4 regions of the Saccharopolyspora taberi genome follow, and region 2 is predicted to be linked to each of the others. Evidence: riboswitches for the same ligand, from Rfam matches in the RefSeq annotation. Region 2 holds a riboswitch; each other region holds the start of a gene.
The links. Region 2 has a riboswitch for cobalamin ahead of cobN (cobaltochelatase subunit CobN). Riboswitches for the same ligand answer to the same signal wherever they lie in the genome.
Positions count from the first base shown of each region.

Region 1: another riboswitch for cobalamin. It lies ahead of ABD691_RS17470 (Rossmann-like domain-containing protein); the one in region 2 lies ahead of cobN (cobaltochelatase subunit CobN).
Region 3: another riboswitch for cobalamin. It lies ahead of ABD691_RS32575 (ribonucleoside-diphosphate reductase subunit alpha); the one in region 2 lies ahead of cobN (cobaltochelatase subunit CobN).
Region 4: another riboswitch for cobalamin. It lies ahead of ABD691_RS06270 (magnesium chelatase ATPase subunit I); the one in region 2 lies ahead of cobN (cobaltochelatase subunit CobN).

Region 1 is NZ_BAAAUX010000014.1:687,732-693,211, forward strand. It holds gene ABD691_RS17450 (maleylpyruvate isomerase family mycothiol-dependent enzyme) at 1-83, opposite strand, end outside; gene ABD691_RS17455 (NPP1 family protein) at 122-892, opposite strand; gene ABD691_RS17460 (class I adenylate-forming enzyme family protein) at 1,159-2,757, shown strand; gene ABD691_RS17465 (maleylpyruvate isomerase family mycothiol-dependent enzyme) at 2,800-3,627, shown strand; cobalamin riboswitch at 3,691-3,860, shown strand; gene ABD691_RS17470 (Rossmann-like domain-containing protein) at 4,108-4,917, shown strand; gene ABD691_RS17475 (PLP-dependent cysteine synthase family protein) at 4,914-5,480, shown strand, end outside.
Region 2 is NZ_BAAAUX010000044.1:6,544-12,023, reverse strand. It holds gene cobN (cobaltochelatase subunit CobN) at 1-3,398, opposite strand, end outside; cobalamin riboswitch at 3,488-3,609, opposite strand; gene cobG (precorrin-3B synthase) at 3,743-4,918, shown strand; gene ABD691_RS32830 (precorrin-8X methylmutase) at 5,146-5,480, shown strand, end outside.
Region 3 is NZ_BAAAUX010000043.1:2,550-8,029, reverse strand. It holds gene ABD691_RS32580 (glycoside hydrolase family 3 protein) at 1-1,528, opposite strand, end outside; cobalamin riboswitch at 1,641-1,839, shown strand; gene ABD691_RS32575 (ribonucleoside-diphosphate reductase subunit alpha) at 1,968-4,376, shown strand; gene ABD691_RS32570 (ribonucleotide-diphosphate reductase subunit beta) at 4,432-5,480, shown strand, end outside.
Region 4 is NZ_BAAAUX010000005.1:343,213-348,692, reverse strand. It holds partial or broken gene ABD691_RS06270 (magnesium chelatase ATPase subunit I) at 1-1,180, opposite strand, end outside; cobalamin riboswitch at 1,218-1,402, opposite strand; gene ABD691_RS06265 (GNAT family N-acetyltransferase) at 1,441-1,908, opposite strand; gene ABD691_RS06260 (S1 family peptidase) at 1,982-2,755, opposite strand; gene ABD691_RS06255 (LysE family translocator) at 3,081-3,710, shown strand; partial or broken gene ABD691_RS06250 (MFS transporter) at 3,831-4,838, opposite strand; gene ABD691_RS06245 (LysR family transcriptional regulator) at 4,965-5,480, shown strand, end outside.

The sequences.
Region 1 (5,480 bases), on a different contig from region 2:
GCCAGGAACTCCGCGAAGTCCTCCCGCTCCGCGCGGGCGAGGTCCATCAGGCTCGCGCGTTCCGGTGGCCGTGTTACCGACATGCCGGAGAGCATGCTCGACGGGGCGCCCGCGAACAAGCTCAACCCCTCGGATCGAATGGGATCCCCTCCGGCTTGGCCTTCTCCAGGTTGTCCTCGAAAGCGCCGTCCTTGATGGCCAGGCTGGCGCTGCCGAAGTCGGCTCCGGTCAGCTTGTCCCTGATGCCGTCCGGGAAGTTGTTCCAGCTGACCAGCGCCGGGTGCTGCCAGGTGCCGTAGTGGTTCTCCGGCTGCTCGTCGGCGTTGGCGAACCGGAACGCGTGCGTGCTGGCGCCGTCCTTGTGGTAGACGATCTTGGCGTGGGTGCCCTCCCACGAGACCTCCTCGGCGGGACGGGTGGAGTACTCGCCGTGCGCCGAGGCCGACACGTACTTCGCCTGGTCCTCGTGCACCCACACCACGACGTGCTCGATGTCGTGCCGGTGCCCGAAGGCGTCGTGCACGCCGTCGAGTGCCTGGTCCTTCTCGAAGTACAGGTCGTAGAGGTACGCGCACCAGCCGCTGTCGTCGCACTTGGCGCGGGCGTAGGAGTTGGTGTTGTCGAGGTCGGACTGGTCGTGGCAGTTCCCGTTGAGCGAACCGGACGGTTCCAGGCCCTCGGCGATCGTCCCGTCCGGACCGATCGCGGGCGTCGGGTAGCAGCCGTCGCCGTCGTAGTCGAACGCCGGCTGCCACTTCCCGTCCGGCTCGGCGACCGACGACGGCAGCGCCGAGGGCGGTTCGGCGTGCGCCTGGAGCGGCGGGAGGACGAGGACCAGCGCCGAGGCGCCGATGGCGGCGCGCGCGGCGAAGGCGGCCGGTTTCCGGCGCATGCCTGCTTGCATGGGAGGACCTTCCTGGTCGGCTGGCGGCGGGATCAACGGACCGTCCACTGTGGCCAGTTCCGGCCCGGGAGCGTTCCCATGGTGCTTCGGGGAACATCACGAGCAGGATGCCCAGACCGAGCCGCCGGCACTACCGGCTGAAAGGCCGAATTCCCTCTCGCGCGGGCTGGCCACTCCCCTTTCCACACCATATGCTCGGCGTCACTTTTCGCCGTTGACCGTCGCCGGGGCCCGGCAGCGGGGAGGACGTCCCGATGAGCGGAATGCACGCCGATCTGTCCCTCGTCGATCCGCTGGTGGTGAACCTGACCCACCGCGCCGCGCTGGGCGACGTGCTCACCAGGGGCGCGCAGACCTACGGCGACCGGACCGCCGTCGTCGACGGCGATCACGAGGTGTCGTACCGGGAACTGGACGCCCGCGCCAACGCGGTGGCGCGCGGGCTGCTGGCCGACGGGCTGGAGCGCGGTGACGCCGTCGCGCTGCAGATCCAGAACCGGTGGGAGTTCGTGGTGACCTTCTTCGCCTGCGCGAAGATCGGCGTGGTCGCGATGCCGCTGAACCTGGCGCTGCCCGCGGCCGACATCGCCTACCAGCTCGCCGACAGCGGGGTGCGCGCCGTGGTGGCCGAGGAGGCTTTCCTCCCGGTGCTGGAGGAAGCGCTGCACACCGCCGAAGAGGCGGCGGTGCGTTCGGTGCACGTGATCGGCTCCGCGCCCGCCGAGGTCGCGGGCCGCCGCGCAGCGGACTTCCGGGCACTGCTCGACAACGACACGGCCACCGTGGAGGTCGTCGTCGAGGACCGCGACATCCTGCACTGCCTCTACACCTCCGGGACCACCTCGCTGCCGAAGGGCGTGGTCACCAGCCACGTCGCGGTGCTGATCGCGTCGCTGACCTCGGCTCTGGAGTTCGGCCTGCCGCGCGGGCGCAGGGGTGCGGTGATGCCGATCGTGCTGCCGCTGTTCCACGTCACCGGGCTCGACGTGCTGTTGCTCCCGATGCTGGTGACCGGTGGAACGGCCGTGCTGCACCGGGGTTTCGACCCCGAGACCCTGCTCGACGACCTCGCCGTCCGGCGGGCCACCCACGTGGCTCTGCTCCCGGCGATGTGGGGCGCTCTGCTCGACCACCCGCGGCTCGGCGAGATCGACACCACCTCGCTGCGGGTGGGCATCTACGCGATGGCGCCGATGCCCGCGCAGCGGCTGGAGGCGATCCGGGCGGCGTTCCCGCGGGCCGACGTCATCCTGGGCTCCGGGCAGACCGAGACCACGCCGCTGTCCGAACTCCAGTGGCCCGAGCACCAGGGCGAGAAGGACAACTCGTGGGGCCCGCCGGTGGCCACCACCGACGTGCGGATCATGGGCCCGGACGGCGGTTTGCTGCCGCCCGGCGAGGAGGGCGAGATCGTCTACCGGACGCCGCAGCTGATGGACGGCTACTGGAACAACCCCGGGGCGAACGCGGAAGCCTTCGCGCACGGCTGGTTCCACGGCGGTGACGTCGGCTACCTCGACGAGGAGGGCGTCGTCTGGTTCACCGACCGGACCAAGGACATGATCAAGACCGGCGGGGAGAACGTGTCCTCGGTCGAGGTCGAGCGGGCAGTGCTCGCGCACGAGTCCGTGGCCGAGTGCGCCGTCATCGGGATGCCCGACGACCGCTGGGGCGAGGCGGTGACGGCGTTCGTGGTCGCCGCGCCCGGCCGCACCGTCGACCCGCAGGAACTCCGGGCGGTCTGCAAGCGGAACCTCGCCGGGTTCAAGGTCCCCAAGCACTTCGAAGTCGTCGGCGCGCTGCCCAAGACGGCCACCGGCAAGATCAGGAAGCACGAGCTGCGGCGAAGCTGAATCCGGTGGCGGTCCGGGGTTTCGCACTGCGACCATCGCGCCATGACCGGCTTCGGACCCGCCATCGACACCCGGCCGCTGTACCCGCGCGAGCGGGGGCTGCTGCTCGACCTGCTCTCGGCACTGCCCTCGGCAGACTGGGACTGCCCCACCGTCTGTCCAGGGTGGACGGTGCACGACATCGTCGGGCACGTTCTCAACGACTACCTGCGGCGCCTCTCCGGCAGCAGGGACGGCCACCGGGGCGCCGTCTTCGCCGACGACGAGACGCTGCCCGCGTACCTGGCGCGCACCAACGAGGAATTCGTCCGCGCCGCCCGGCAGTGCAGTCCGGCGGTCATGACCGGGCTGCTGGCGCACCTGGGCCCGCAGCTGGACGAGCTGTGGGCGGCCCGCGACCTCGACGCCCCGGCGGATCTCGACGTGTCGTGGGCGGCCGACGACCGCCCCAGTCCGGCCTGGCTCGACATCGCCCGCGACTACACCGAGTTCTGGGTCCACCAGCAGCAGATCCGCGACGCGGTCGAACGCCCCGGCGCCGAGGATCCCGAGCTGATGGCTCCCGTCATCGACACGTTCATGCGGGCTCTGCCGCACTCGCTCCGCGACCAGGACCGGCCGATCGGGACCGCCGTGGGCTTCACCGTCACCGGTCCGTCCGGTGGTGACTGGCTCGCGGTCAGCACTCCGAGCGGATGGCGGCTGGGCTCCGGCGCCGACCTGGCCGCGCGGGTGACGATGGACCAGGACGCGTTCTGGCGGCTGGCCACCCGCGGCATCCCGGTCGAGGCCGCCCGGGAGCGGTCGAGCGCCGAGGGCGACCGAGAGCTGGTCGCAGCCGCGACCTCGCTGCTGGCCATCGTGCGCTGACCGCGGAAGTGATCTTCGACGGGGTTGCTTGACAGCCCGACGCGCGGACTGCGAATGTCACCGCACAAGTTCATGCGACGGCGCCCAGGAAGCCGGTGCGAATCCGGCACGGTCCCGCCACTGTGAATGGGGAGCCGCCCGCGCACGATTGCCACTGCCGGTGAAACGGTGGGAAGGCGCGCGGACGGCGAAGATCCATGAGTCAGGAGACTGACGTCGTCGTGCCGATTCGCACGGGGTCGCGGAGCCCCGGAGGAGGTACTTCGACGTGCCGCACCACGTCGCGCGCAGCGCTGCCGTCCCATGCCACCGGACCGGTCCGTCCCGTCCGGCGCACTTCTCCACACCGGAACCGCAGAACTGATCCACCCACCTCGCGGTGGAACCCGGTCCTGCTCGAAAAAGCCGATTCCGTGGAGAATCCCGTTGCTTCCCACTACAGCCCCACCCCGTCCTGCGCCGCATTCGGCCCTGACCGCGGTGGCCGACCGAGTGCGCGCGGCCGATCCGGACCGCCCCGCCGAGGCGCGCCTGGACCACGTCCGGACCTCGGTCGCCTTCATGACCGTCCAAAGTGCACACCACGTCGGCCGGAGCTCCGGCTACGCGAACTCCGTGCTCAGCCTCCGGATCGGCGGCGCGATCGGTTCCTGCGCCGTGGAACCGGGCGAGCTCGATCCCGGCGCGGTGCGCGATCTGGTGGGCAGGAACGTCGCCGAGCTGCTTGAGCACCCCGAGCCCGCGGTGCGGGTCGCGGTCCTCGACGCCTATCTCGCATTCCTGCTCCCGCACACCGAACACCCCGGCAGCAGGACGGTTCGCGTCCCTGGCGGGACGTCGCTGGCCAAGTCCACTGCTCGCGCGCGGGAGGTCGCGAAGCTCGTGCCGCTTGCCGAGGGCGACACCGTCGCCGTGATCGGCGTGGTGAACTCGCTGCTGGCCGCCCTGCGCGAGCGCGGCGCACGGTGCGTTCCGTGCGATCTCAAGGGCGGTCGCACCGAGTGGGACGAGCCGATCGTGCCGGACCACCGGCAGGCGATGACCGGGGCGCAGGCGGTGCTGGCGTCCGGAATGGTGCTGGGCAACGGGACCTTCGACGAGATCTCCGCGTTCTGCCGCGAGCAGCGGCTGCCGCTGGTGCTGTTCGCGCAAACCGGCAGCGCGGTACTGCGCGAACTGCTCGGCGCGGACGTGCACGCCCTGTCGGCCGAGCCGTACCCGTTTTTCTGGCTGACCGGTGACAGCACCGACATCCACCTCTACGCGGCGGAAACCGGTGAGCGCCCGTGACCGCCGTCAGCACCTCCTGGACCGCGGGCGGCCCCAGGTGCCGTTCCGTGCTGGAACTCGTCGGCAACACCCCGGTCCTGCGGATCGACGCCCCGCTCCCCCGGCCGCACCCGGGTTTCTGGGCGAAGCTCGAAGGTTTCGCCCCCGGCGGGATGAAAGCCAGGGCGGCGCTGTCGCTGATCCGGGGAGCGCGCAGGCGTGGCGAACTGCTGCCCGGGGCGACGGTCGTGGAATCCAGCAGCGGCACGCTCGGCATCGGCCTGGCCTGCGTCGGGTCCGCACTGGGCCACCCGGTGGTGGTCGTGGCCGACAGCGAGCTCGACGGGATGACGCACGCCCTGCTGCGGGCGCACGGCGCCGAGGTCGAGATCGTGCGGCAGCCCCACCCCACCGGCGGATGGCAGCGCGCCCGGCGTGACCGCGTGGCGCGGGTGCTGTCGCGGCGGCCGGGCGCCTACTGGCCGGACCAGTACAACAACCCCGACAACCCGGCCGGGTACGCCGCGCTCGGCAAGGAGCTCATCGGCCAGTTCGAGCGGCTGGACGTCCTGGTGTGCAGCGTC
Region 2 (5,480 bases):
TTCTCGTACATCCAGTCGCCGACCACGCCCGTCGTCGCGTCGTAGCCGAACAGGTAGTCCACGGTCGCCGCCAGCTCGAAGGCGCCCTTGTACCCGTGCCGCCGCATCGCCGACAGCCAGCGCGGGTTGACCACGCGGGCGCGGAACACCCGGGAGGTCTCCTCGGTCAGCGACCGGGTGCGGATCGAGTCCGGCCGGGTGCTGTCGCCGATGTAGGCCGCCGGGGCCCTGCCGGTCAGCGCCCGGACCGTGGCGATCATGCCGCCGTGGTACTGGAAGTAGTCGTCGGAGTCGGCGATGTCGTGCTCGCGGGTGTCGGTGTTCTTGGCCGCCACCGAGATCCGCTTGTACGCGGTCTCCATGTCCCCGCGCGCCGGGGCACCGTCGAGGTCGCGGCCGTAGGCGAAGCCGCCCCACACCGCGTAGACCTCGGCCAGGTCGCGGTCGTCGCGCCAGTTGCGGCTGTCGATCAGCGGCAGCAGCCCGGCACCGTAGGCGCCCGGCTTCGAGCCGAAGATCCGCATGGTGGCGCGGCGCCGGTCGCCGTGCGAAGCGGTGTCGGCCCGGACGTGGGCGCGGACGAAGTTCTGCTCGTCCGGCTCGTCGAGCTCGGCCACCAGCCGCACCGCGTCGTCGAGCAGCGCGACCACGTGCGGGAAGGCGTCCCGGAAGAACCCGCTGATGCGGACCGTGACGTCGATGCGCGGCCTGCCCAGCTCGTCGAGCGGGATCACCTCCAGGCCGTTGACCCGCCGCGACGCCTCGTCCCAGGTCGGCCGCACGCCCAGCAGCGCCAGCACCTCGGCGATGTCGTCACCCGAGGTCCGCATGGCGCTGGTGCCCCACACCGACAGCCCGACCGAGCGCGGCCAGTCGCCGGTGTCGGCGCGGTAGCGCTCCAGCAGCGAATCGGCGATCGCGTGCCCGGTCTCCCAGGCCAGCCTGCTGGGCACCGCCTTCGGGTCGACCGAGTAGAAGTTGCGGCCGGTCGGCAGCACGTTGATCAGGCCGCGCAGCGGCGAACCGCTCGGCCCCGCCGGGACGTAACCGCCTTCGAGCGCGCGCAGCGTCGCCGTCATCTCGTCGGTCGTCGCCTCCAGCCTCGGCACGACCTCCGCCGCCGCGAACTCCAGCACGCGCACCACCGCGCCCTCGGAGCTGCCCAGCACCTCGGCGCACACGTCGGCCGCTGCCGCGGCCTCCCAGTCGCGCGCCTCCATGCCCTCGACCAGCGCCTGCGCGCGGGTCTCGACCTCGTCGACCCGGCCGCGCTCCGCGCTGCCGTCCTCGGCGAGCCCGAGCGCTTCGCGCAGACCGGGCAGCGCCGCGCTCCGCCCGCCCCACATCTGCCGCGCCCGCAGCATCGCCAGGACCAGGTTGACCCGGGCTTCGCCCGAAGGCGCCTCGCCCAGCACGTGCAGGCCGTCGCGGATCTGGGCGTCCTTGACCTCGCACAGCCAGCCGTCGACGTGCAGCAGCATGTCGTCGAACTCGGCGTCGTGCGGCCGTTCGTCCAGCCCGAGGTCGTGGTCGAGCTTGGCGGCCTGCATCAGCGTCCAGATCTGGCTGCGGATCGCGGGCAGCTTGGCCGGGTCCATCGCGGAGATGTTGGCGTGCTCGTCGAGCAGCTGCTCCAGCCGCGCGATGTCGCCGTAGCTCTCGGCCCGCGCCATCGGCGGCACCAGGTGGTCGACCAGGGTGGCGTGCACCCGCCGCTTGGCCTGGGTGCCCTCGCCGGGGTCGTTGACCAGGAACGGGTAGATCAGCGGGAGGTCGCCGAGCGCGGCGTCCGGGGAGCAGGACGCCGACAGGCCCGCGGTCTTGCCGGGCAGCCACTCCAGGTTGCCGTGCTTGCCCAGGTGGACCATGGCGTGCGCGCCGAACTCGTCGATCAGCCAGCGGTAGGCGGCCAGGTAGTGGTGGCTCGGCGGCAGGTCCGGGTCGTGGTAGATCGCGATCGGGTTCTCGCCGAAGCCGCGCGGCGGCTGCACCATGATCGCGATGTTGCCCGCGCGCAGGGCGGCCAGCACGATCTCGCCGTCGGGGTCCTGCGACCGGTCGACGAACAGCTCGCCCGGCGGCGGGCCCCAGTGCTGCTCGATCTCGGCGCGCAGGTCCGCGGGCAGCTGCCGGTACCACTCGGTGTAGCGCCTGGCCGGGATGCGGACGGGGTTCCCGGAGATCTGCTCCTCGCTGAGCCAGTCCGGGTCCTGGCCGCCCGCCGCGATCAGCGCGTGGATCAGCGCGTCGCCGTCCTGCGCGGCCACGCCGGGCAGCTCGTCCTCGGCGCCGACGTCGTAGCCGCGCTCCCGCAGCTCGCGCAGCAGGCGCACCGCGCTGGCCGGGGTGTCCAGGCCGACGGCGTTGCCGATCCGGGAGTGCTTGGTCGGGTACGCCGAGAGCATCAGCGCGATCCGCTTGTCCGCCGCCGGGACGTGCCGCAGCCGCGCGTGGTTGACCGCGATCCCGGCGACCCGCGCCGCCCGCTCGGGGTCGGCGACGTAGACCGGCAGGCCCTCGGCGTCGTTCTCCTTGAACGAGAACGGAACCGTGATCAGCCTGCCGTCGAACTCCGGCACCGCGACCTGGGTGGCCATGTCCAGCGGGGACAGGCCCTCGTCGTTGTCCTCCCACGCCTCGCGGGAGCTGGTCAGGCAGAGTCCTTGCAGGATCGGGATGTCCAGCTCGGCGAGCGCGCCGACGTCCCAGGCCTCGTCGTCGCCGCCCGCCTGCGCGGTCGCGGGCTTGGTGCCGCCCGCGGCGAGCACGGTGACGACCAGCGCGTCCGCGCGGCGCAGCTGCTCCAGCAGCTCCGGCTCGGGCGTGCGCAGGGAGGCGCAGAAGATCGGCAGCGCCTGGCCCCCGGCGTTCTCGATCGCCTCGCACAGCGCGTGCGCGAACGCGGTGTTGCCCGCCATGTGGTGCGCCCGGTAGTAGAGCACCGCGACCGTCGGGCCCTCGGCGGCCTGCGGCGTCCGGTCCAGCAGGCCCCAGGTGGGGGTCTCGATCGGCGGGGCGAAGCCGTGGCCGGTGAGCAGGATCGTGTCCGAGAGGAACTTGTGCAGTTCGGCGAGGTTGTCCGGGCCGCCCTGGGCGAGGTAGGCGTGCGCCTCGGCGCAGACACCGCCGGGCACCGTCGAGCACTCCATCAGCTCCGCGTCGGGCGCCTGCTCACCGCCGAGGACCACGACCGGGCGCGGACCGGCCAGCAGCGCGTCCAGGCCCTCCTCCCAGGCCCGGCGACCGCCGAGCAGCCGGACGACCACGAGGTCGGTGCCCTCCAGCAGCGGCGGCAGGTCGTCCACGCCGAGGCGGGCGGGGTTGCCGAGCCGGTAGCCCGCGCCGCTGGCCCGCGCGCTGAGCAGATCGGTGTCCGAAGTGGACAGGAGCAGGATCATGCGACTCGCTCCGTTCGGGACGTGCGGGTACGCGGCATGACGGCACCTTCCTCGGGGTCCTCGCCCCGGGTCTCGGGTTGCGGCGACCGGAGTCTCCTGGCTCCCGGATCAACGCTCGCTCCGTCTTCCCGCCCGGCTGGGCAGTGACCTGGGTGGAGTCCGCTCCCCGGTGACAGTGGCGGGACCGCGCCGGACTCGCACCGGCTTCCTCCGCTGTCGCCGCGTTCAACGCTGTGACCACTCTCCGCAACGGGACGATCTTCCGTCAAGTTCGCGGGCGCATGACGCACGTCGCAGCGGCTTGGTTTGCGTCCGCAACAATCCCGGGCCGTAGTATCTGCCGGGTGTCCAGAACCGAACGCGACGCCTGCCCCGGTGCCCTGCGGGTGCACGCCGCCGCCGACGGCGGCCTGGCCCGCGTCCGGGTGCCGGGCGGTGCGCTGACCCCGGAGCAGTTCCGCGCGCTGGGATCGGCCGCCGCGGAGCTAGCGGACGGCACGCTCGAACTGACTTCACGGGCGAACTTCCAGGTCAGGGGCCTGGCGGCGGGTGCGGAACACGAGCTGGCCGAGCGGCTGTCGCAAGCCGGCCTGCTGCCTTCGGTGACCCACGAACGGGTCCGCAACATCATCGCCTCGCCGTACGGGAACGGGCTGCTGGACGCCCGCGCGGTGGCGGGCGAGATCGACCGGATCCTGTGCGCGACACCCCGGCTGGCCGAGCTGTCCGGGCGGTTCCTGTTCGCCGTCGACGACGGCAGCGCCGACGTCATCGCGCTGCGCCCGGACGTCGGGTTGTTCGCGCTGGAGCCGGACGTCGTCGCGCTGGTGCTGGCCGGGCGCGACTCCTGTGCGCGATCGACGCCGGACGCGGCGGCCGGGCTGGCGATCGCGGCGGCGGAGGCGTTCCTCGACCTGCGCGCGGGCCAGGAGTGGCGGATGTCCGAGCTCGCCGACGCCGGCCGGGTCGCCGCCCGGCTCGGGCCGACCGGCGAACCGGTCGAGGTGCCCGCGACACCGCCCGCCACGCACGCGCAGGTCGGCGCGGTCTTCGAGCGCGACGGCCGGGTCACCGCGGCGGTCGGCGCCCCGCTGGGGCGGTTGTCGCGGCGGCAGGTGGATATCATCACCGCCGCGTCCGAGGCCGCCGGTGGCCTCCGCCCGACCCCGTGGCGGACCCTGGTGCTGCCGGGTCTGCCGGTGGCCGCCGCCGCCCGATGGCTGTCCGAGCTGGACGCGAACGGCCTGGTCGTGGACCCGTCCGCAGCCGCGGCGGGGGTGACCGCCTGCACCGGCAGGCCCGGCTGCGCCAAGGCGCTGGCCGACGTCCGCGCCGACGCGCGGCGCGTCCCGGCCGGGGACCTGCCGGTGCACTGGTCGGGCTGCGCGCGCCGGTGCGGCAGGCCGCAGGGCCGGGTCGTGGAGGTGCTGGCCACCGAGGCCGGCTACGAGGTCGACGGCGAGTTCCGCACGTCCGACGAGGTACCCGCCGCGCTGGGCGCGGCACGGAGGAAACGGTGAACGAGAGCAAGGACGGTCGACCCGTCGGGTCCGGCGGGGAAGGTCGATCTGTTGAATCCGGCGGGGACGTTCGGCCCGTCGGGTCCGGCGAGGACGCTCGGCCCGTCGGGTCCGGCAAGGACGGGCGACCCGTCGAACCCGGCGGGGAAGGTCGACCCGTCGAATCCGGCAAGGACGGGCGACCCGTTGAACCCGGCGAGCACGGTCGAACCGCCGGGTCCAGCGCGGTGCCCGACTACATCCGGGAAGGGGCGGAGATCTACCGCCGCTCCTTCGCGACCATCCGCGCCGAGGCGGACCTGAGCGGGCTGCCGCCGGAGGTCGCCGGGGTCGCGGTGCGGATGATCCACGCCTGCGGGATGGTCGATCTCGTCGACGACCTGGCCTACTCCGAACGCGCGGTGCTCGACGCCCGGGCCGCGCTGCGCGCGGGCGCGCCGGTGTTCTGCGACGCGGCGATGGTGGCCGCCGGGGTCACCCGCCGCAGGCTGCCCGCCGACAACGACGTGATCTGCACGCTCGCCGAGCCGCGGGTCCCGGAGCTGGCCCGGGAGCTGGGCAC
Region 3 (5,480 bases), on a different contig from region 2:
CGTGCACCCGTTTTTCCGGCGGTTGCAGCAGGTCGCCGAGCGGATCGTCACCCGCGGCGGCAGCGGTCACGTCACCCTCGAACACCGAGCGCCCGGCCACTTCGACGCGGAACTTCCCAGTGCCGTGCACACCGAAGGCGTGCTCCCCCGGCGACACCTTGAGGTTCCCGCGCAGGCGGAATCCCGCGGTGCCTTCCGGAAGACCGGATCCCCCCATCCACAGCAGGGTTTCCGTGCCGCGCACCTCGGAGTCGATCACCGAGCCGGAGGTGTCGAGGAACTCGACCCGCAACCCGGCGGGATCGCTGAGGAGTTCCGGCGGAATCGGGTCGAGCAGCCGCCGATGCCGGACGCCACGGCGGTAGACCACGTTCGACTCGCCGAAGGCGCGGCGGATTCCCGCCAATGGCGTGACCACGTGCGGCGGGCAGACGTGCGAAGAGCCCCCGCCCTGCACCGCGGGCAGAGCAGCGTTCTCCCCGATCACGGCCACCTTCCCCGGCTTCCCGCCGAGCGGAAGCAGCGGCGCGTCCCCGACCCGGACGTTGCGCAGCAGCACGAAACCCCGCGTGGCGATCCGGCGGATCACCGGACGCGCGGACTCCGGCGGGCCGTCGGAGTCCACTTCGGACTCCTCTTCGAAGGCGCCGGTGCGGACGGCCAACCGCAGCAGCCGCAACACCTTGTCGTCGAGCACGTCCTCGCCTACCCGGCCGCTGTCGACCGCTTCGGCGAGCTTCCCGCCGCTCCACGGGCTTTCCGGTCCCGGCATGGCGAGGTCCAGCCCGCCCAGCGCGGCGCCGTCGCAGTCCCGGGTGGCGAACCAGTCCGAGATGTTGACCCCGTCCCACGACCACTCGCCCTTGAGAATCCCGTTCACCAGAGCGGAGTTCTCCGTCATCGTGCGCCCGTTGACCGAGTTGTAGGCGGTCATGATCGCCCACGGAGACGCTTCGTCCACGATGCGCCGGAACGGCTCCAGGTACACCGCCCGCAGCGTCCGCTCATCGACGACCGCGTCGTAGGTCAGCCGCTCGGTTTCGCTGTCGTTGGCCACGAAGTGCTTCGGCGTGGCCGCCACCCCGCGCGACTGGATCCCGGCGACGACCGCTGCCCCCATCTCGCCGACCAGCAGCGGGTCTTCCGAGAAGTTCTCGAAATGCCGCCCGCCGAAAGGACTTCTGTGCAGGTTCACCGTCGGCGCGAGCACCACGTGCACCCCACGGCGGCGGGCTTCGTCCCCGAAGATCTCACCGACCGTCCGCGCGACGGAGACGTCGAAGGTCGCCGCCACTGCCGATGCGACGGGCACGAGCAACGACGTGTCCCGCTCGTCCCACGCCGGACCCCGGACCCCGTTCGGCCCGTCCGACAGGACCAGCGACCGCAGGCCGATCTCGGGCACCGGGTGCAGCGTCCAGAAGTCGGCGCCGGTGAGCAGCCGCGCCTTCTGCGCCGTGGTCAGCCGGCCCAGCAGCGACCGCAGCCACCGCTCGTCGGGCTCCGGTCGTCCCGCACCAGCTACCATCACCAGCCCCTTCCGTCGGGGACCACGGTGGGCCCGCCCCTCCCCGATGTCTATTCCAGCGCACCGACACGCCGATATCTAGACCGCTTCGCAGCCGCCGAACCCAACATGTAGTGTGTGCCCCGCCGATGGATCACTACGAGGTGAGGCAACAGGGAACCCGGTGCGAATCCGGGACTGCCCCGCAGCGGTGAACGGGAACGACCGTCGTGACCGGCTGGACCGGTACGGCACTGGGCGCGAGCGCCTGGGAAGCCACGACCAGTAGGTGGCCCGTGAGTCCGAAAACCTGCCATCGGTGCGCGCACGACCGTGCGCGCCGTCCGGGGCTTCGAGGGTGAGCCCGCGCGGACCGCAGGCGACCCGTGCCGTCGTCGTGATCCCGCGTGCCCTCCTGCGCCCCGGCCGAGACCGTTCGAGCCAGTGAGGAGACAGCGCAGTGACCGAAACGCTCACCGCACCCGCGCCGCACAACACACCCGACTGGGACCGGGTCGCCGCCGTGGTCCAGCAGGCGTGCGAGGGCTTGTCGGGAGTGTCGGCCGACGCTGTGCTCGACGAGATCCGCCGGACCAGCTACGACGGCATCACCGCGGACGAGCTGGAACTGGCCCAGATCATGGCCGCGCGCACCAAGGTCGAGGCGGAGCCGAACTACTCCCGGGTCACCGCCCGGCTGCTGCTGGACCGCCTCCGCCGCGAAGCCCTGAGCCACCTCGAGGGCGCGCCGCAGGACGCCGACCAGCAGCAGATGCGCACCCGGTACGCGAGCTACTTCCAGGACTACGTCGCCCACGGCGTCCGGCTCCAGCAGCTCGACCCCGAACTCGCCGCCTTCGACCTCGCCCGGCTCGGCGCCGCGCTGCTCCCCGAGCGCGACCTGGCCTTCGACTTCCTCGGTCTGCAGACGCTCTACGACCGCTACCTGCTGCATGACGACGGCACCCGCTACGAACTGCCGCAGGCGTTCTTCATGCGGGTGGCCATGGGTCTGGCGCTGCGCGAGGACGACCGCGAGGCCAGGGCCATCGAGTTCTACCGGCTGCTGTCGTCGTTCGACTTCATGTGCTCGACGCCGACGCTGTTCAACGCGGGAACCACCCGCCCGCAGCTGTCCTCCTGCTTCCTGACCACGGTGGACGACGACCTGCACGGCATCTTCCACTCGATCAGCAACAACGCGCTGCTGTCGAAGTACGCGGGCGGCCTCGGCAACGACTGGACCCCGGTGCGCGGCATCGGCGCGCACATCAAGGGCACCAACGGGCAGTCGCAGGGCGTGGTGCCGTTCCTGAAGATCGCCAACGACACCGCGGTCGCGGTCAACCAGGGCGGCAAGCGCAAGGGCGCGGTGTGCGCCTACCTGGAGACCTGGCACGTCGACATCGAGGAGTTCCTCGACCTGCGCAAGAACACCGGCGACGACCGCCGCCGCACCCACGACATGAACACCGCGAACTGGGTTCCGGACGAGTTCATGCGCCGGGTGGAAGCAGACGAGATGTGGACGCTGTTCTCCCCCGACGAGACCCCTGACCTGCACGATCTCTACGGCGCGGCGTTCGCCGAGCGGTACCGCGCCTACGAAGCCGCGGCCGAGCGCGGCGAGATCCGGATCCACAAGCAGGTCCGCGCGGTCGACCTGTGGCGACGCATGCTGACCATGCTGTTCGAGACCGGCCACCCGTGGATCACGTTCAAGGACCCGTGCAACGTGCGCTCCCCGCAGCAGCACGCCGGGGTCGTGCACTCGTCCAACCTGTGCACCGAGATCACGCTCAACACCAGCGTCGACGAGGTCGCGGTGTGCAACCTCGGGTCGATCAACCTCGCCCAGCACGTCACCGCCGACGGCATCGACCACCAGCGGCTGGAGCGGACCACCCGCACCGCGGTCCGGATGCTGGACAACGTCATCGACATCAACTTCTACACGGTCCCCGAAGCGCGCCGGTCCAACCTCCGGCACCGCCCGGTCGGACTCGGTCTCATGGGCTGCGCCGACGCCCTTTTCGCGCAGCGGATCCCGATGTCGTCGCAGGAAGCGGTGGACTTCGCCGACCGCAGCATGGAGGAGATCAGCTACTACGCGATCTCCGCGTCCGCCGAGCTGGCGGCCGAGCGCGGCAGCTACGAGAGCTTCGACGGGTCGCTGTGGAGCCGGGGAGTGCTGCCGATCGACTCGCTCCGGATGCTCGCGGAGACCAGGAACGGCGATGTGGAGCTGGACTTCGGCACCACCCTGGACTGGGACGCCGTGCGCGAACGCGCGCGCAAGGGCATGCGCAACTCGAACGTCATGGCCATCGCGCCGACGGCGACCATCGCCAACATCTGCGGTGTCGGCCAGTCCATCGAGCCGCTGTACCGGAACCTGTACGTGAAGTCGAACATGTCCGGCGACTTCACCGCCGTCAACCCGCATCTGGTCGCCGATCTCAAGGAAGCCGGCCTTTGGGACGAGGCGATGATCTCGGACCTGAAGTTCCACGACGGCAGCCTCGCGCCGATCGAACGGATCCCGGCACGGCTCAAGGAGCTCTACGCCACCGCCTTCGAGATCGAACCGCGGTGGCTGATCGAGGCGGCGGCCCGCAGGCAGAAGTGGATCGACCAGGCCCAGTCGCTGAACCTCTACGTCGCCGCGCCCAGCGGCCGCAAGCTGGACGCCCTCTACCGGGCGGCCTGGCGCAAGGGCCTCAAAACCACGTACTACCTGCGCTCCACCAGCGCGACGCACGTGGAGAAGAGCACCCTGCGCGGCACCGACGGCAAGCTCAACGCCGTGCCCACCGAAGCCGCGGCCTGCTCGGTCGACAACCCCGACGAGTGCGAAGCCTGCCAGTAATCCAGGAGCCGGCCAGTAATACTGCTCCATCGAAACGTTCAGGGGGATTTTCCTGATGAGTGCTGACCCGATGACCGCAGCCACCGGTCTGGGCGAGATCGACCGCGCCGGGGGCCGGGTCGACGTCACCGAGAAGGCGATGATCAACTCGCGGGCGGACGTCAACCAGCTGCTGCCGCTGAAGTACGGCTGGGCCTGGGACAAGTACCTCGCGGGCTGCAACAACCACTGGATGCCGACCGAGGTCTCGATGCAGGCCGACATCGCGCTGTGGAAGTCCCGCGACGGCCTCACCGACGACGAGCGCCTGATGCTCAAGCGCAACCTCGGGTTCTTCGCCACCGCGGAGTCGCTGGTGGCCAACAACATCGTGCTCGCGGTCTACCGGCACATCACCAACCCCGAGTGCCGGCAGTACCTGCTGCGCCAGGCGTTCGAGGAGGCCGTGCACACCCACACCTTCCAGTACATCTGCGAAAGCCTCGGCCTCGACGAGGGCGAGCTGTTCAACATGTACCGGGAGATCCCGTCGATCGCGGACAAGGACGCCTGGGCCCTGCGCTACACCCAGAACCTGGAGAATCCGGACTTCGCGACCGGCACCGCGGAGGCCGACCAGGCGTTCCTGCGCGACCTGGTCGCGTTCTACGTGATCTTCGAAGGGATGTGGTTCTACACCGGTTTCGCCCAGATCCTGTCGCTGGGCAGGCGGAACAAGATGGTCGGCATCGCCGAGCAGTACCAGTACATCCTGCGCGACGAGTCGATCCACCTGAACTTCGGCATCGACTGCATCAACCAGATCAAGCGGGAGAACCCGCACCTGTGGACGCCGGAGTTCCAGGCGGAGGTGCGGCAGATGCTCGCCGAAGCCTGCGAGCTGGAAGTCGCCTACGGCCGCGACACCATGCCCCGCGGCATCCTCGGCCTCAACGCCGACCTGTGCGAGCAGTACATGCACTTCATCACCAACCGCCGCTGCGGCCAGCTCGGCCTGGAACCGGTGTTCCCGGAGACCGACAACCCGTTCCCGTGGATGTCGGAGGCGATGGACCTGAAGAAGGAGAAGAACTTCTTCGAGACCAGGGTGATCGAATACCAGTC
Region 4 (5,480 bases), on a different contig from region 2:
CGGGGGACTCCTCCGGAGCCCCCGCGCCGCCGCCGGGTCCGTCCTCCGGGCCGTCCGGCCCGTCGTCGTCCGGCCCCCTCCCGGCTCCGCCGGGCCCCTCATCGCCGTCCGGCTCCTCGCCGGCCTCGCCGCCGCCGTCCGGCTCCTCGTCACCGCCGTCGGCGTGCTCCGCCGCCTCCGACAACGCCTGCTGGAGCTGCTCCTCCTCCACGCCCGGCTCGTCGAACGGGTCACGGCGCCGCCGGTGCGGCAGCGCCAGCCGCGCCGCCGCCTCCACGTCGGCCTCGGCAACTTCGTCGGCGCCGCGCCACGCGGCGTGCGCGACCGCGGTCCGGGCCACCACGAGGTCCGCGCGCATGCCGTCGACCTCGAACGCGGCGCACAGCGCGGAGATCCGGCGCAGCTCGGAGTCGGGCAGCGCGACCGCCTCCACCCGCTCGCGGGCAGCGACGATCCGCTCGGCGAGCGCGGCGTCCTCGGCTTCCCACTTCCGCGCGAAACCGGCGGGGTCCGCCTCGAACGCGAGCCTGCGCCGGACGACCTCGGTCCGGGTGTCGACGTCGCGCGATGCCGCGACGTGCACGGTGAGGCCGAACCGGTCGAGCAGCTGCGGGCGCAGCTCGCCCTCCTCCGGGTTCATGGTTCCCACCAGCAGGAACGACGCCGCGTGCGACACCGAGACGCCCTCGCGCTCGACGTGCGCGCGCCCCATCGCCGAGGCGTCCAGCAGCAGGTCGACCAGGTGGTCGTGCAGCAGGTTCACCTCGTCGACGTAGAGCACCCCGCGGTGCGCCGCCGCGAGCAGGCCGGGCTGGTAGGCGCGGACCCCGTCGGCCAGCGCCCGCTCCAGGTCCAGCGACCCGACCAGGCGGTCCTCGGTCGCGCCCACCGGCAGCTCGACGAGCTGCGCGGGCCGCAGCAGCGGGCGCTCGCCGTCATGCGGACCGTCGGGGCACCGCGGGTCGGCATCGAGCGGGGCGCAGCCGAACCGGCAGTCCGGCACGACCTCCAGCTCGGGCAGCAACGCCGCCAGCGCGCGCACGATCGTCGATTTCGCGGTGCCCTTCTCGCCCCGCACCAGCACCCCGCCGATGCGCGGGTGCACCGCGTTGAGCAGCAGCGCCAGCCGCAGGTCATCGTGGCCGACCACGGCGGAGAACGGATAGCGCGCAGCTGTCATGCCAGCAGTTCCTTCCTCGGGTCTCGGACGCCCCGGGTGGTGGGAACAAGAGGCGGCAGTGTCCTGACTCCCGGCTCGCCGCGGTCCCTCCGGCCTTCCCAGGTCACCCCGGTGGCTCGCGGGGGAGGTCCGCTCCCCGGTCACAGTGGCGCCGACCGTGCCGGACTCGCACCGGCTTCCTGACGCACCTCTTGCTTGTGGACCACCGTGCATCGTCGCAGACGACGATCACGGGTGGCGGCGCGCAGTAACGAGGGACACTACTTGGCGGCGGCGGGATCGCGGCGCATGTCGACGTGCGGGATGCCGTCCTCCAGGTACTCCTCGCCGGTCTCGGCGAATCCGAAGGAGCGGTAGAAGTCCAGCGCGTAGGTCTGCGCGGAGAGCACCGAAGGCGCGCGGCCGATCTCGGCCACCGCGGCGCGCATCAGCTTGCGCGCGAGCCCGAGGCCGCGGGCGGCCCGGGCGGTGCAGACCCGGCCGATCCGCAGGGTGCCGTCCGGATCCTCCAGCAGCCGCAGGTAGCCGAGCACGTAACCGTCGGCGGAGTCGATCCAGAAGTGCCTGGTGGAATCCTCCAGATCACGACCGTCGAGTTCGGGGTAGGCGCACGCCTGCTCGACCACGAACACGTCGACCCGCAACCGCAGCATCCGGTAGAAGTCTTCGGCGTCGAGATCCGCGGTGTAGGCGCGGTGCACGGAGGTCGCGAGAGGTTGGAGGGTCACCCTTACCTGGATATCACACACCGGTGGTGACCACGGAATTCCCGCAGGCCCGGAGTTGCCGACGCCACGTCGGTCAGGCCCCGGCGATCTCCCCGGCGAACCCGGACAGCCGGGTGTAGACCCCGGGCGCGTCCGGCCGCCCGCAGCCGGTGCCGAACGACACCACCCCGGTCAGCCTGCCGTCGACCACGAACGGCCCGCCGGAGTCGCCGGTGCAGGCGTCCCGGCCGCCCTCGGGGGCTCCGGCGCAGAACATCGACTTCGCGTCGAAGTCGCCGTAGGCGCGCCCGCAGTCCTCGTCGGTGTTCACCGGGACCTCGACCGACTGGAGCACCTGCGACCGCTCCCCGGACTCCGCGGTCTGGCCCCAGCCGTAGACCCGGCCGACCGTTCCCGGCTGGTACCGCGCGGCGTCGTCCGGCGCGACCAGCTCGACCGGCTGCTGCTGCACGGGCGCGCGCAGCGTGAGCACCGCGACGTCGTGGCCGCGCGCGAAGCCGCGGTACTGCGGGTGCACCCACGCCCGCTCGACCTCGCTGACCGTGCCCTCCTGGGTCCTCAGATCCACCCGGCCGGTGACCGCGCGCAGCTCCCGCGGCGACCGCCGCGCCCCGGTGATCGGGTCGACCGCGCAGTGCGCGGCGGTGACCACCTTGACCGGGCTGATCAGCGCTCCGCCGCAGAACTGGTTGCCCGCGTCGTCGGTCAGCGCCACGATCCACGGGGCGTCGGCCGGGGTCGTGGCCGATCCGCCGAGCACGCGCGGCTCGGGCGCGTCCGCCGCGGCCACCGGGTGCGCGCCTGCCAGCGCGGTCACCGCGCCCGCCACCAGAAGCGCCCGCTGCATTCCGTGCTCCACGTCCAGCCTCCACATCTCCCGGGCCATGCCAACGGCACACCGTAGCGACCTGATCACCGGAACATCAGGAGGCACAACTCACAGGCGAGCGGGAAAATATTTCGTTAAGATGGATTGCGGCGGGAAAATTTGCGGCTCACCGCTGAGTCGCACCGTCGCTCATCCGCCCCGGAACCATTCGGTCCCGACGCCCCACGGCCTCGGGACCGCTGGCCTGCGCCCAGCGCCTGCCGAGATACGCCCGATCAAGTGACACCCGGCCGTGCCGCGCCGGTCGACGCCGCACGCCCCGAGCAGGAAGGACCGCACGCTCATGGACCTGACCCCGATGCCCGCCTTCCTGCTCGCCAGCGCGATCGTGATCCTCACGCCCGGCGTCGACGCGTTCCTCCTGCTGCGCACCTCCCTGCGCTCGGGGGTGCGCCCGGGGCTGCTCACGCTCGCCGGGATCCACAGCGCGAGCATCGTCCAGGTCGCGGCCGTGATCTCCGGCCTCGGCGCGCTGATCACCCGGCAGCCCGCGGTGCTGTCGGTGCTGAAGTGGATCGGCGCGGCGTACCTGGTCTACCTCGCCGCGACGATCCTGCGCGGGCTGTGGCTGACCAGGAAGGAGTCCGCGGCGGGCGGGCTGGCCGCGACCGGGCCCGCCGATACCGCCAACCCCTTCGTCCGGGGCTTCCTGAGCAACATCACCAACCCGAAGATGCTGCTGTTCAGCCTGGCCTTCCTGCCGCAGTTCGTGGGGTCAGCGGCCGACCCCGCCGTGCAGCTGATCGGGCTCGCGGTCGTCTTCCTGGTGCTGGCCGCCGGGTGGGAGCTGACCATCGTGCTCGCCGCCGCGCGCATCGCCGACCGGCTGCGGCACCCGAGGTTCGCCAAGTCGCTGGACATGATCAGCGCGGCGGCGTTCCTGACGATCTCCGTCGGCCTGGTCGCGAGCTGACCGGCCCGCGACCAGGGCGCAGGTGAGCAGCGCGAGCGCCGCGGTCACCGCCAGGATCACCGGCGGCGACGCGATCCCGGTCAGCAGCGCGAACGCGAACGGCGCGCAGAAGCCCACGTAGGCCAGCACCCAGAACACGGCGGTCAGCCAGGCCAGCCGCGAGGGCGGCGCGATCCGGCCGACCTCGGTGAGGCAGTAGGTCACGAGCATCCCGTACCCGCCGCCGAGCAGGAGGTCGGCCGCCAGCGCGGTCACCGGTGCGGATCCCAGGACGGCCGGGACCGCCAGGGCCAGGCCCGCGGCCACCGTCAGCAGGCCCGCGACAGCGGGCGCGGTGGCGCGGCGCGCGGCGAGCCTGCGGGCGAGCGGCTGCGTCAGCAGCCCGCTGCCCGGCGTCACGGCGGTGGCGATTCCGGCGTAGATCGTTTCGAAACCGGTCAGCCCGCCGTCGACCAGGCCGGGCAGCACGCCGAAACCGACGGACGGCGCCAGGAACACCCACGGCGCGACCGGGACGACCAGCCACCGGAACCGCGGGTCCCGGATCCCGCTGGCGCGCGGCGCGGACGCGACGGGGACCGGCCTGGTCTCCGGGACGCTCGCGGCGAGCGCGAACGCACCCGCGCACAGCACGAGGTGCGGGATGTAAGCGGTGACCATCGGATGCGGCAGCCACTGCGCGATGGCCGCCGAGACCAGACCGCTCGCGCTGAACCCCGCCGAGAGCAGCAGTCCCGCGCGCCGCGCGCCGCTTCCCAGGTCGGCCGAGAGCTCCTTGACCCACGCGCTCCCGGCCGCCAGCGCCGCGCCCGTGCTCAGCCCGGTCAGCAGCCGTCCCGCGAACAGCCACGGCGTGCCGGCCGGGCCGAGCATGAGCGCGGCGGTGCCGACCGCGCTGATCCCGATCGCCCCGAACGCGACGGGCCTGCGGCCCAGCCGGTCCGCGACCGGGCCGCCCAGCAGGAGCCCGGGCAGCAGCCCGGCGACGTAGACGGCGAACAGGCTGGTGACGGTCGTCGGCGACAGGCCGAGGTGGATGCCGTAGGCGGTGAGCAGCGAGGAGAACTGGTTCGCGCCCCAGCCCGCGGCGGTCAGCAGGAAGGCCGCGCGGAACCAAGAACTTTTCATGTCCGCCAGTCCACGGCAGCGCCGGACGCGGACGCACCCCTCGTTCGGAAAACGTGAACGCTGCTCCCTTCGTGGGTGTGCGGCCTTACACCGGCCGAGGTGCCCTCGCGAATTACGCTTGAGCGCATGGATCTGCGGCGGTTGGCCTCCTTCCTCGCCGTGGCCGAGGAGAAGCACTTCGGCCGGGCCGCCGCGCGGCTTTACCTGTCCCGCGCCGCGGTGACCGGCCACGTCCAGCAGCTCGAACGGCAGCTCGGGAGCACCCTGCTGACCCGCGCGCCGGTGGAGCTGACGCCAGCGGGCGAACGGCTGGTCAAGCACGCGAGGGTGCTGATCGACACGGCCAACGCGGCCGCCGCGGACCTGGCCGACCTGCGGGTCGACGACCGGCCCTTCCGGGTCGGGATCATGGGCCACGGCTCGGCGGAGCTGACCCCGGCGTCGATGCGCGCGCTGCGGCGCGCCCGGCCGGACCTGCGGATCGCGGTGGTCACCCTCGACTTCAGCGAGGGCGAGTCGGCGCTGCTGGAGGACCGGGTGGACGTCGCGTTCGTCCGGCCCGCCCCGGTCGACGAGCGGATCACGGTCGACGTGCTGACCACCGAGCAGCGGGTCGTCGTCGTCCCCGACTCCTGGCCGGTG